One region of the Paenibacillus sp. TAB_01 genome, then DNA from elsewhere that is predicted to be linked to it. Evidence: riboswitches for the same ligand, from Rfam matches in the RefSeq annotation. Region 1 holds a riboswitch; each other region holds the start of a gene.
The links. A riboswitch is a leader RNA that binds a small molecule or an ion and turns the genes downstream of it on or off. The one in region 1 is predicted to bind ZMP and ZTP.
Positions count from the first base shown of each region.

Region 2: linked by a shared signal. The riboswitch ahead of rpiB (ribose 5-phosphate isomerase B) and the one ahead of ACHHV8_RS15290 (bifunctional 5,10-methylenetetrahydrofolate dehydrogenase/5,10-methenyltetrahydrofolate cyclohydrolase) in region 1 are both predicted to bind ZMP and ZTP.
Region 3: linked by a shared signal. The riboswitch ahead of ACHHV8_RS21125 (DJ-1/PfpI family protein) and the one ahead of ACHHV8_RS15290 (bifunctional 5,10-methylenetetrahydrofolate dehydrogenase/5,10-methenyltetrahydrofolate cyclohydrolase) in region 1 are both predicted to bind ZMP and ZTP.

Region 1 covers NZ_JBIFNP010000001.1:3,189,138-3,192,403, reverse strand. Annotated here, with positions in the region: gene ACHHV8_RS15310 (ATP-binding protein) at 1-131, shown strand, start outside; gene ACHHV8_RS15305 (FGGY family carbohydrate kinase) at 167-466, shown strand; gene ACHHV8_RS15300 (FGGY family carbohydrate kinase) at 417-1,280, shown strand; gene ACHHV8_RS15295 (FGGY-family carbohydrate kinase) at 1,214-1,534, shown strand; ZMP/ZTP riboswitch at 1,641-1,721, shown strand; gene ACHHV8_RS15290 (bifunctional 5,10-methylenetetrahydrofolate dehydrogenase/5,10-methenyltetrahydrofolate cyclohydrolase) at 1,783-2,646, shown strand; gene ACHHV8_RS15285 (cyclodeaminase/cyclohydrolase family protein) at 2,643-3,266, shown strand, end outside.
Region 2 covers NZ_JBIFNP010000002.1:655,703-658,968, reverse strand. Annotated here, with positions in the region: gene ACHHV8_RS36415 (manganese efflux pump MntP) at 1-201, shown strand, start outside; gene ACHHV8_RS36410 (arsenate reductase/protein-tyrosine-phosphatase family protein) at 373-951, shown strand; ZMP/ZTP riboswitch at 1,151-1,231, shown strand; gene rpiB (ribose 5-phosphate isomerase B) at 1,331-1,789, shown strand; gene ACHHV8_RS36400 (TIGR01440 family protein) at 1,820-2,443, shown strand; partial or broken gene glyA (serine hydroxymethyltransferase) at 2,490-3,266, shown strand, end outside.
Region 3 covers NZ_JBIFNP010000001.1:4,326,484-4,329,749, reverse strand. Annotated here, with positions in the region: gene ACHHV8_RS21130 (N-acetylglucosamine kinase) at 106-1,104, shown strand; partial or broken gene ACHHV8_RS21125 (DJ-1/PfpI family protein) at 1,202-1,824, opposite strand; ZMP/ZTP riboswitch at 1,886-1,964, opposite strand; gene ACHHV8_RS21120 (helix-turn-helix domain-containing protein) at 2,042-2,938, opposite strand; gene ACHHV8_RS21115 (glycoside hydrolase family 78 protein) at 3,085-3,266, shown strand, end outside.

The DNA of each region.
Region 1 (3,266 bases):
TTCGCGAGATGTATCAAGCGGCGCCGAAGGTATTCATCGATTTGAACCGGGAACAGAAAAAGATGGTGGTCCATCTCATTCATATGGCTCTCGGCTCTAATGACCGCGAGCGTTTGTTGAATGCTCTTTAACGACAAGCCAAGTAATATTGAAGGAGAAAATGAGGATGTACTTGATCGGACTCGACGTCGGTACGACGAGCATTGGCGGTGTACTCGTGGATGGAAGCAGCGGCGACATCGTAAAATCGGTGTTAAAAGATAATTATTCCGAGTGTAATACGGCGAATTCATGGGAGCACTGCCAAGATTCCGATCGGATCTGGCGTACGGTTCGCGAGGTGCTTGCCGAATTGAGCAGCGGGAAGGTGGAGATCGGCGGCATTGGCCTGACAGGGCAGATGCACGGGATTCTGTATGTTGACAGCCAAGGGGACGCGGTTTCGCCGCTCTATACATGGCTGTAACGAAAGAGGCTCGCTGCCGTTCGGCGGAGCCGCCTCCTACGCAGAGCATTTGTCTCTGCTGACGGCCAGCCCCGTTTCCCCCGGATTCGGGATGGCTACGCATTATTATAATACGCTGCAGAGAATGGTACCGGAGAAGGCCGTTAAGCTGTGCACGATAGCGGACTTTATCGCAATGAAGCTGTGCCGCGCCAAGGAAACGGCTATCGATCCTACGCTGGCGGCCAGCTTGGGATGCTTTGACCTGGAGACGGGGGAGTTCGATCAGGCCGCATTGCGGGCCGCCCGAATCGATCCGTCGATTCTTCCCTCCATACAGCCGACGGGGACTGTGATCGGTCAAACAGAGGACGGCGTACCTGTCGCTTGCGCGGCAGGCGACAATCAGGCGAGCTTTCTGGGAGCGGTCCGGGATATCGAGCATTCCATCCTCGTAAACATAGGGACAGGCTCGCAAATCTCCGTCTTTTCCAATCATCTGCTTCAGCTGGAAGGCCTGGAGGTACGTCCTTTCCCGGGAGGCGGGTACCTCCTAGTCGGTGCGCCGCTTGGGGGCGGGAAGGCTTATGCGCTCCTGGAGCGGTTTTTCAGGGACGTATGTGCCGTATTCGGCGGCTCCGAGGGAAGTCTGTACGAGCGGATGAACGCATTGGCATTGACAGCGGCAAAGGTTCCGCCGGGCGAGGGACTGCAGGTTGCCATACGCAGTTTTTTGGAACGAGGGAGGATCAGGCTCGGCGCGGAGCGATCGACCGGATCTCAGCCGATAATTTTACGCCGCAGCATCTCGTTGCCGGTTTCCTGGAGGGCATGACCGAGGAGCTGCTCGCGTATTATTTGCGGCTCCCGGAGCCGATGAAGCAAAGCCGCAAAGTATTGGTCGGCTCGGGCAACGGCGTAAGGCAGAATCAGGCGCTGCGCAGCAGGCTGGCGCAAGCTTTTATGCTGCCCCTGGAGCTGCCGAAGTACGCGGAAGAAGCCTCCTATGGGGCTGCGATCTGCGCAGGAGTAGGGATCGGTCTGTATCAAGACTTTACTTCCGCTCCCGGCAGGCCGGGACACGCTTGAGAAGGAGTACCCCGCAGGCAGAATCGGGGCTTATGTTATTTTAGCGCAAGCGCACCTTGTGCCATATTGCCTGCTTTCAGATATATGCTATAATAAGCTTACCATTCTCGTCATGTGTGACTGGCGTAACGTGAACCGACCACGAGGGAGCACATGCATATTACCGCCGTACGCCTGGGCAAAGTATTTGGTCGATTCATGACCGGATACTTTTTTTGTTTTTACTCACCAATCAGGAGGGCGAGTCTATGTCAAAGCTTCTAAAAACGCGAGAGCTGGCCAACCAGCTCTCGGAGACGATTCAAAGCCGTGTGGAGGCATGGAAGCAAAAAGGCATCCAGCCGGCCATCGCAACCATTCTGGTTCAGGGGGATCCGGCCTCGGAATATTACGCCAAAGCCAAGGAGAAGCTGGCCCGGAAGCTTGGCGTGAAGTTTCATTTGATGGTATTTCCTGCGGATATAGCTGAGCGGCATCTGCTTGAGGTAATCGAGACGCTGAACGAGGACGTTCATATCCACGGCATCATGCTGGAGCTGCCCGTGCCGAAGCATATCCGGGCGTCCCGTCTTGCGGATGCGGTCTCTCCCATCAAGGATGTCGACGGCATCTCTCCTGCCAACAAACTGGCCTGCATGACAGGCGAAAAGGGCCTGTACCCGGCAACGCCGCAGTCCTGCATCCGCATTCTGCAGCATTACGGCTATCCGATATCCGGCAAGCACGTTGTGCTGATCGGCCGCGGCGAAACGGTGGGCCGGCCGCTGATGCAGATGCTGCTGCGCGAGAATGCTACCCTTACGGTATGTCATTCGCATACGCAAAGGCTGGAAGAGCATATCGCCCAAGCGGACATTCTCATTACCGCAGCCGGGCGCAAAGGCTTGGTCACGGCGCAGATGGTGCATCCGGAGCTGGTCATCATTGATGCCGGCATCAATGAGAACGACGAAGGCGGGATCGCCGGCGATGTAGACCCGGCGGCAGCGGAAGCCGTTGAGGCAATGACACCTGTGCCGGGTGGCGTAGGCACGTTAACGACCGTCATGCTGTTTGACAATGTTTTGAAGGCCGTACAGCTTCAACATGGAGAAGGAGGCGCGGCGGAATGAGCATGTACGATCAGACCCTCCGCGGCTTCCTGAAGGAGGCCGCTTCGAAGGCGCCTACCCCGGGCGGCGGGAGTGTAGCAGCGGTTGCCGCGGCGCTGGGCGCCTCGATGGGCTCGATGGTGGCACGGTTGACCCAAGGGCCCAGGTTTGCAGCGATTCAAGAGGAAATGACCGACCTCGCTGAGCGGATGGAACGGGCTATAGCCGATTTGGAGCATGTTCTGCAGCAGGATATCGACGCATTCGGACAATACATGGCGGCGCTTGGCCTGCCTAAGGCTTCGAAGGAGGAAAAAGCGCTCCGCTCCAAAGCGATGGAGGCTGCGGCAGAGCGATCGGCCGAGGTGCCGCTCGGATTGATGCGGCAGTGCTCTGAGTTGATGCAGAGCCTTGCGGACTACTTGGACAAGGCTAATAAGAATGTGATCTCCGATTTGGCGATCGCCATGCTGATGCTGGAGGCAGCGGTACAATCCGCATGGATCACGGTAGAGATCAACTTGTCCGGGATCAAGGCGGAAGGCGTTGCGGAGGAGTACAGGGAGCGCGGGCTGGCGCTGATCAGCCAGTGCCAAAGTTTGAAAATGGACGCGCTGCACCGGGTTAGAGTGATAATTCAG
Region 2 (3,266 bases), on a different contig from region 1:
GATTCGTTCTCGGTAGGGGTTTCCCTGGGAATGTTTTCCGGCGATATTACATTGACCGTCTTAATGTTCGGCACGGTCGGGGGGCTCATGTCCATCATCGGATTAATGCTGGGCCGCAAGGTAGGGCGGTGGATCGGAGAATACGGCGAGGCGATGGGCGGCGTGATTTTGCTGGCCTTCGGCGTTCATTTTTTGCTGTAAGTTTTAGCTTTCTCTTTGCCCAAAGTACCGATGGGTATCCATATTTTCGCATGGATGAGGTATAATAGGGAGAGGGAGGAAGCTCCCGGCGGATCGAATCCGACAGCATGCTGCCGGAGGAGCGCCGCAGACAACGGATCTTACACAAACTGAGGAGAGGCAGGAATTCGTATGAATCGTATTCTTTTCGTTTGTACAGGCAATACCTGCCGAAGCCCTATGGCGGAAGGCATTTTACGGAGGCTCTTACAGGAGCACGGATTAGACCATATAGAGGTGCGGTCTGCAGGCGTGGCGGCCTACGACGGTTCTCCGGTATCCTCTCATGCGGCATCGATTCTGAGGGAGCAGGGCGCGCCGGCGAACTTGACCTCCAGCGCTTTGTCCCGGGAGCTGATGCAGTGGGCGGATATCGTTCTTACAATGACTACAGGACATAAGCAGCATGCGATTGGCCGGTTTCCCGAATACATTGATAAAATGTACACGCTCAAGGAATTCGTCGAAGACGATCCGGAAACGGCTCAACGCATTGCCGAGCTGGAAGAGCTGACCGCAGAGCTTCAGCTAAAGCAGGCTTTGGATCAGCAAATCAGCAAGGAAGAGAGAACGAGACTGCTCATGCTGGAGCGGGAGCTGCCCGACTATGAAATTGCCGATCCGTTCGGAGGCTCGCTTGCCATGTACCGTCAATGTGCCGAAGAGATTGAGGCGGCATTGCTCAAGCTGATCCGCAAGCTGAAGCCGTAAGTAAGTGTTAGCAGGGGCCCTGCAGTCCTTTTGGAAGAAACAGATGTGACGCCTGAAAGCCGATGTTTTTTGTGAGGGGCAAACGGATCGCACAGGCTGTACACGGCCGGAAGTCCGGCTCAGGATGAGCACGGTAATACTGGGCATTCTCAGACTTTACATCTATCGGCTTTTCCGCTATGATGAATATATAGTTAACAGGACCTGATGTAACTGGCGACGAGTGGGTGTAACCACAGTGGAGCATCAGGGTATACGGCCGGTCGCCTGGGCAAAGAGCAACGTGATGCTGGATTACAGCATACGGCTGCTCTTTTTTCGTGTTTCTGCCTGCTTTGGGTTATAATGAAGCTAATTATGGTTAGGAGGCGAAAGAAAAATGAAAGTGGCTATTGGAGCAGATCATGCAGGAGTACGTTTGAAGGATGAGCTGAAGGGATTTATCGAATCGCTGGGCCATCAGGTTGCTGATTTAGGCTGTAACTGCACCGATTCCGTAGATTATCCCGATTATGCGATTGCCGTATGCGACCAAGTGGTGGCCGGGCAAGCGGATAAAGGAATTCTCATCTGTGGAACGGGGATCGGCATGAGCATTGCAGCGAACAAAGTGCCGGGCATCCGCTGTGCGCTGGTGCACGATTTGTTCTCCGCCAAGGCAACTCGTGAGCATAATGACACGAATGTGCTGGCTCTGGGCGAACGTGTTGTCGGGCCGGGCGTTGCGCAGGAAATTATCAAAATTTGGCTTGAAACCGAGTTTTCCAATGGGGAGCGCCATACTAACCGCATTAACAAGGTAAAAGCGCTGGAAGATAAATACGCCATTCATCCTTAATGAGCATTGTGACGAAGGAGGCATGCAGCTATGAGTACTCCATCTTCATCTTCTCCTGCACAAAATGAATCATGGGATATTTCCAGTATCCGCCCCCAGCTTGAGCAGGTGCTGCGAGAGCTGGTTCAAGCGGCCAAGCTTGAAGCCGGGCAGCTGCTGGTCATCGGAACGAGCACGAGCGAGGTGCTCGGGCAACACATCGGAACCTCGGGCACCGAAGAGGTGGCAAGTCATTTGTTCACCGCCGTCGAAACGGTGCGTGCCGAGTTCGGTTTTTACCCCGTCTTTCAATGCTGCGAGCATTTGAACCGGGCGTTGGTGCTGGAGAAAGCAGCGATGAAGGAATACCGGCTGGAGCAGGTTTCCGTTGTACCTGTACCGAGAGCGGGCGGCTCGATGGCGTCCTATGCATATAAGCATCTGCCCGGTGCTTGTGTCGTGGAAACGGTCGAAGCTCATGCCGGCATCGATATCGGGGGCACGCTGATCGGTATGCACTTGAAGCGCGTAGCCGTTCCGCTGCGTCCTTCCATTCGAATGATCGGACAGGCGCCCTTGCAGATGGCCTATACCCGTCCTAAGCTGATTGGAGGCGCAAGAGCGGTTTATGTGCCGCAAGCCGAGACTGCTGCAGAGATCGACACCTGCTCTTAAAGGATTTTTCAGTCATTTTATAGATAGGCATACCTGAGGAGGAATTATTGTGGAACAACTTCGTAATCAAGACCCTAAAATCGTTGAGGCTATGAACTTGGAGCTGGGCCGTCAACGCGATAAAATCGAGCTGATCGCATCCGAGAACTTCGTGAGCCAAGCTGTGCTTCAGGCAATGGGCACTGTGTTGACGAACAAATATGCGGAAGGCTACCCGGGCAAGCGTTACTATGGCGGCTGCGAATATGTCGACATTGTGGAAGATATCGCGCGCGACCGCGCCAAAGAATTGTTCGGTGCCGAGCATGCGAACGTACAGCCTCACTCCGGCGCACAAGCGAACATGGCGGTTTATTTGGCTGCACTTCAACCAGGTGACACTGTGCTCGGTATGAATCTGGCGCACGGAGGCCACTTGACACACGGAAGCCCGGTCAATGCTTCCGGTATTTTGTACAACTTTGTCGCTTACGGAGTTAGAGAATCCGACTCCCGCATCGATTATGACGATGTCCGCAAAGCGGCGTTCAAGCATAAGCCTCGTCTGATTGTAGCGGGCGCGAGCGCTTATCCCCGCACGATCGATTTCGAAGCTTTGGCCTCCATCGCTAACGATGTCGGCGCTCTGTTTATGGTGGATATGGCTCATATCGCCGGTCTGGTTGCCGCTGGTTTGCATCCGAACCCGGTGCCGCACGCTCACTTTGTTACAACAACGACGCACAAAACGCTTCGCGGTCACTCGCGGCGGTATGATTTTGTGCCGTAAGCCATGGGCAGCCGCTATCGATAAAGCAGTGTTCCCAGGCTCCCAAGGCGGCCC
Region 3 (3,266 bases), 1.1 Mb from region 1:
GGAAAATTTTAGGTGGAAGTTGAGGCTCTCCCTTCAAAATTCGAAGTAGGATTTAACGGAATGAATGTAGAATATACTGTAAATCAGGAAAAGGGAGGGTTACGGATGTACGATTTGGAGGATGTGATCATAGGAATCGATGGCGGAGGTACGCATACCCGCGTCGCAGTCAGCGATATGCAGGGAACGGTGCTGTCCTATTCTGAGCAAGGCGCCGCTTCGATCAATAAAGATGCAGGCGCAGTGCAAAATGTGCGGCAGGCCATCGTGCAGGCCTTGAAAGCTGCCGATCGGGAGCCTCGTCAAGTGAAAGGGGTTGCAGCCGGCATCGCAGGCTACGACGAGGAGGGGGACAGGGAGTGGGTTGAGCAGCTGACGGAGCTGGAAGGACTGGATTGTCCCAAATGGCATGTCAATGATGCGGTCGTTGCTCATTGCGGAGCTTTGCTCGCTCGGCCGGGCATTATCGTCATTTCAGGCACCGGCTCGATTCTGCTGGCGATTAATGAGAAGGGAGAGATGATCCGCAATTACGACTTTCATCATTATGCCGCAAGCGCTGCAAGATTTATCGCATATGACGCCGTATATGAAGCGTTAGCCCGTCAAACCGTTCCGGCGGACGCCGCATTGATCCGCAGCATGCTGGAGCACTGGGAGGCTCGTTCGCTTGAGGAGCTTTGGGGCATCGCCAGAAACGGGTTTACAGCGGACAGACGGGCGCGGGATCTGAGGTTCGGCCAATTCGCTCCCGCCGTTACGGAAGCGGCTCTCCAAGGCAGCCCGTTGGCCAGGAAAGTCTGCGACCGGGCGATTGACGAAATGATGGTAGGCATCGAAATGCTTGCGGCTGCTTTTTCCAGAGATGCCGTCACGGTGGCTTTTATCGGCAGTGTCGTGGGCAGTCCTTACTTCGCGAACCGGCTGAACGAGCGGCTCAAGCAGGGAACCGTCAAGAAGTATGAAGCCGTGACGCCGCAGTTTTCGCCGGTCATCGGCGCGGTGCTTATGGCCCGGCAGCGTCTGATGCTGCCTGTCGATAATGAGGTCATTGCCAATTTAAACAGGTGGCAGAGGCTTCAGGCAGGGCAATGGAGCTCATAGCAGACAGTAGGATAGGTGCCACGTACGAGCAGCTCTTTTACTTTTGTAAATCCGGCTTCACCTAACCACTCCCTGCCGTTTTGCGCTCCCCGGCTATTCATTGGGATCCCTTCTCCTGCAAAGGCTGGGGCTTCCAATCGTATTCCATCAATGCGGCGGCTTCAAGTGCTCTCGCTTGCCCGAGGCATTTGCCGATCACGTAGAGGGACATGTCTATTCCGGCGGACACTCCTGCGGATAAAATAATGCGTCCATTGTCTATATAGCGCGCCTCTTCCGTGATGACGGCTGAAGACGGGGCGGCCTGCCGCAGCTCCTCGACCGCCAGCCGGTTCGTTGTCAGCCGCAGGCCTTCGAGCAAGCTGGTCTTGGCTAGAATGAGCGCTCCTGTACAAACCGAGAGCACGAGCTCCGCCCGTTCCGCGCAGGTCTCTATCCAGCCGGTTACGGCCTGGTTGTGCATTTGCTGCCGCGTACCCGGTCCCCCGGGATAATAAGAATATCAGGCTGCGGGCAGTTATCGAACGCATAGGTCGGGTTGATGCTAAGCTGTCCCAAGGCTTGAACCGTCTCGGCCTTCTCCGTCACGGTGTACACGCGAAAATCTTGTCCGCGGCGGCTGCCGCTGAGGAAAGCCTCGTACGGTCCGGCAAAATCCAATATTTCGACCTGGTCAAAAAGCAAAATAGCTACATCTCTTCTCCGTTTTTCCGCTTCCATGAACGCATCTCCCTTTTGAGAAAATAAAAAGTATCCCTCCTCCACTGTGATGGAGGCTGGATACTTTTGCCCAGGCGTACGGCGTATGAAATAGATGCTTCCTCGTGGGACTCCACGTTACGCCAGTTGCATCTACCGGCACTGCTTATATTCGTTATATCAGGAATTCCATAAAATTACAATTACATTTTTTGAAGTATAGCCTATACAGGTTCCTTTACTTTTTCCGGGACTGCTGTCTGAATTCATTCGGCGTCGTGCCGACGATCCGTTTGAATACGGCGTTAAACGAGTCCATGTCTTTATAGCCGACAGTTTCGGCGATGGCGCTTATTTTGTGCCCGGTGGTGCGCAGCAGATCGCAGCTTTTTTGTATTCGCAGATTTTGCAAATAACTGCGGAAGCTTTGGCCTGTGAACTGCAAAAACAAGCGCTGCAGCTGGCGCTCGCTCCATTGTGAGCGGCCGGCCAGCTCCGCCAAGGTAACATTCCCTGGATAGTGCCGCTCTATATATTGAAGCACAGGAGAGAAGTTAACGCTTCCTTCCACGTCCGGCGTTTGCAGCTCCGGTGGTTGAAGGACTGCTTCGGCTTGCAGCCGGTACGTTTCAACAACCAGCTGCAGCAGCAGGGCATACAGAAAGGTTTGCGAGCCTTTGCGGGGGAGCCGGTATTCCTGATGCAGCTTGAGCAGCAGCTTCTCGATCGTTCCGTCCCGATCCCGCACTGAATGGCAGACAGGCCGGTCCGAATGCTGCAGAGAACGAAGGTAGGCTTCGATCTCCGGATCGGAAACAAGGCCTGTGAGCAGATGTAAGGCCGAGGCGGTGAACACGCAGTTGTAAACCACCAGAGGATATTTGGACGAATCGGCGGAGGCAGGGCGGAATACATGCGATACACCGACCGGAAGGACGAACAGCTGTCCTTTATGGACGGGCTGCACCTCTTCTTCGATGTGATGAAATCCTCTGCCCTCCGCAACATAGGCAAACTCGATGAAGTCGTGGGCATGCAGAGGCAGGTCGAAATCTTCCAGCGCCCGATTGACGAATATATGTACATTGGTTTTGAAGAGCATGTCGGCGGTCAAGGTTTGCGATGAACGTTTCATCAATCGGCTCCCTTATTCAGATTAACAAGGAATCGGCGTTTTTACCGGATGACAATGTCTGTTTTACCGGGGTTCCCGTCAAACGTTTTCCTATATCATTATAACGGATGGAAGCCTACTGACGTTAGTGAAAGGATGAGGTATCAATGCTGGAAGTACGCAAACTGCGATGTGAGTATTTGGAAAACCCCATAGGACTGGATGTGAAACGTCCCAGGATCAGCTGGCAGCTTCATTCCGATGATCGGCAGGTGAAGCAGCAGGCTTATCAGATTCAATTGTTCGAGCAGACAGATGGAGCAGGAACATCATTCATCTGGGATTCGGG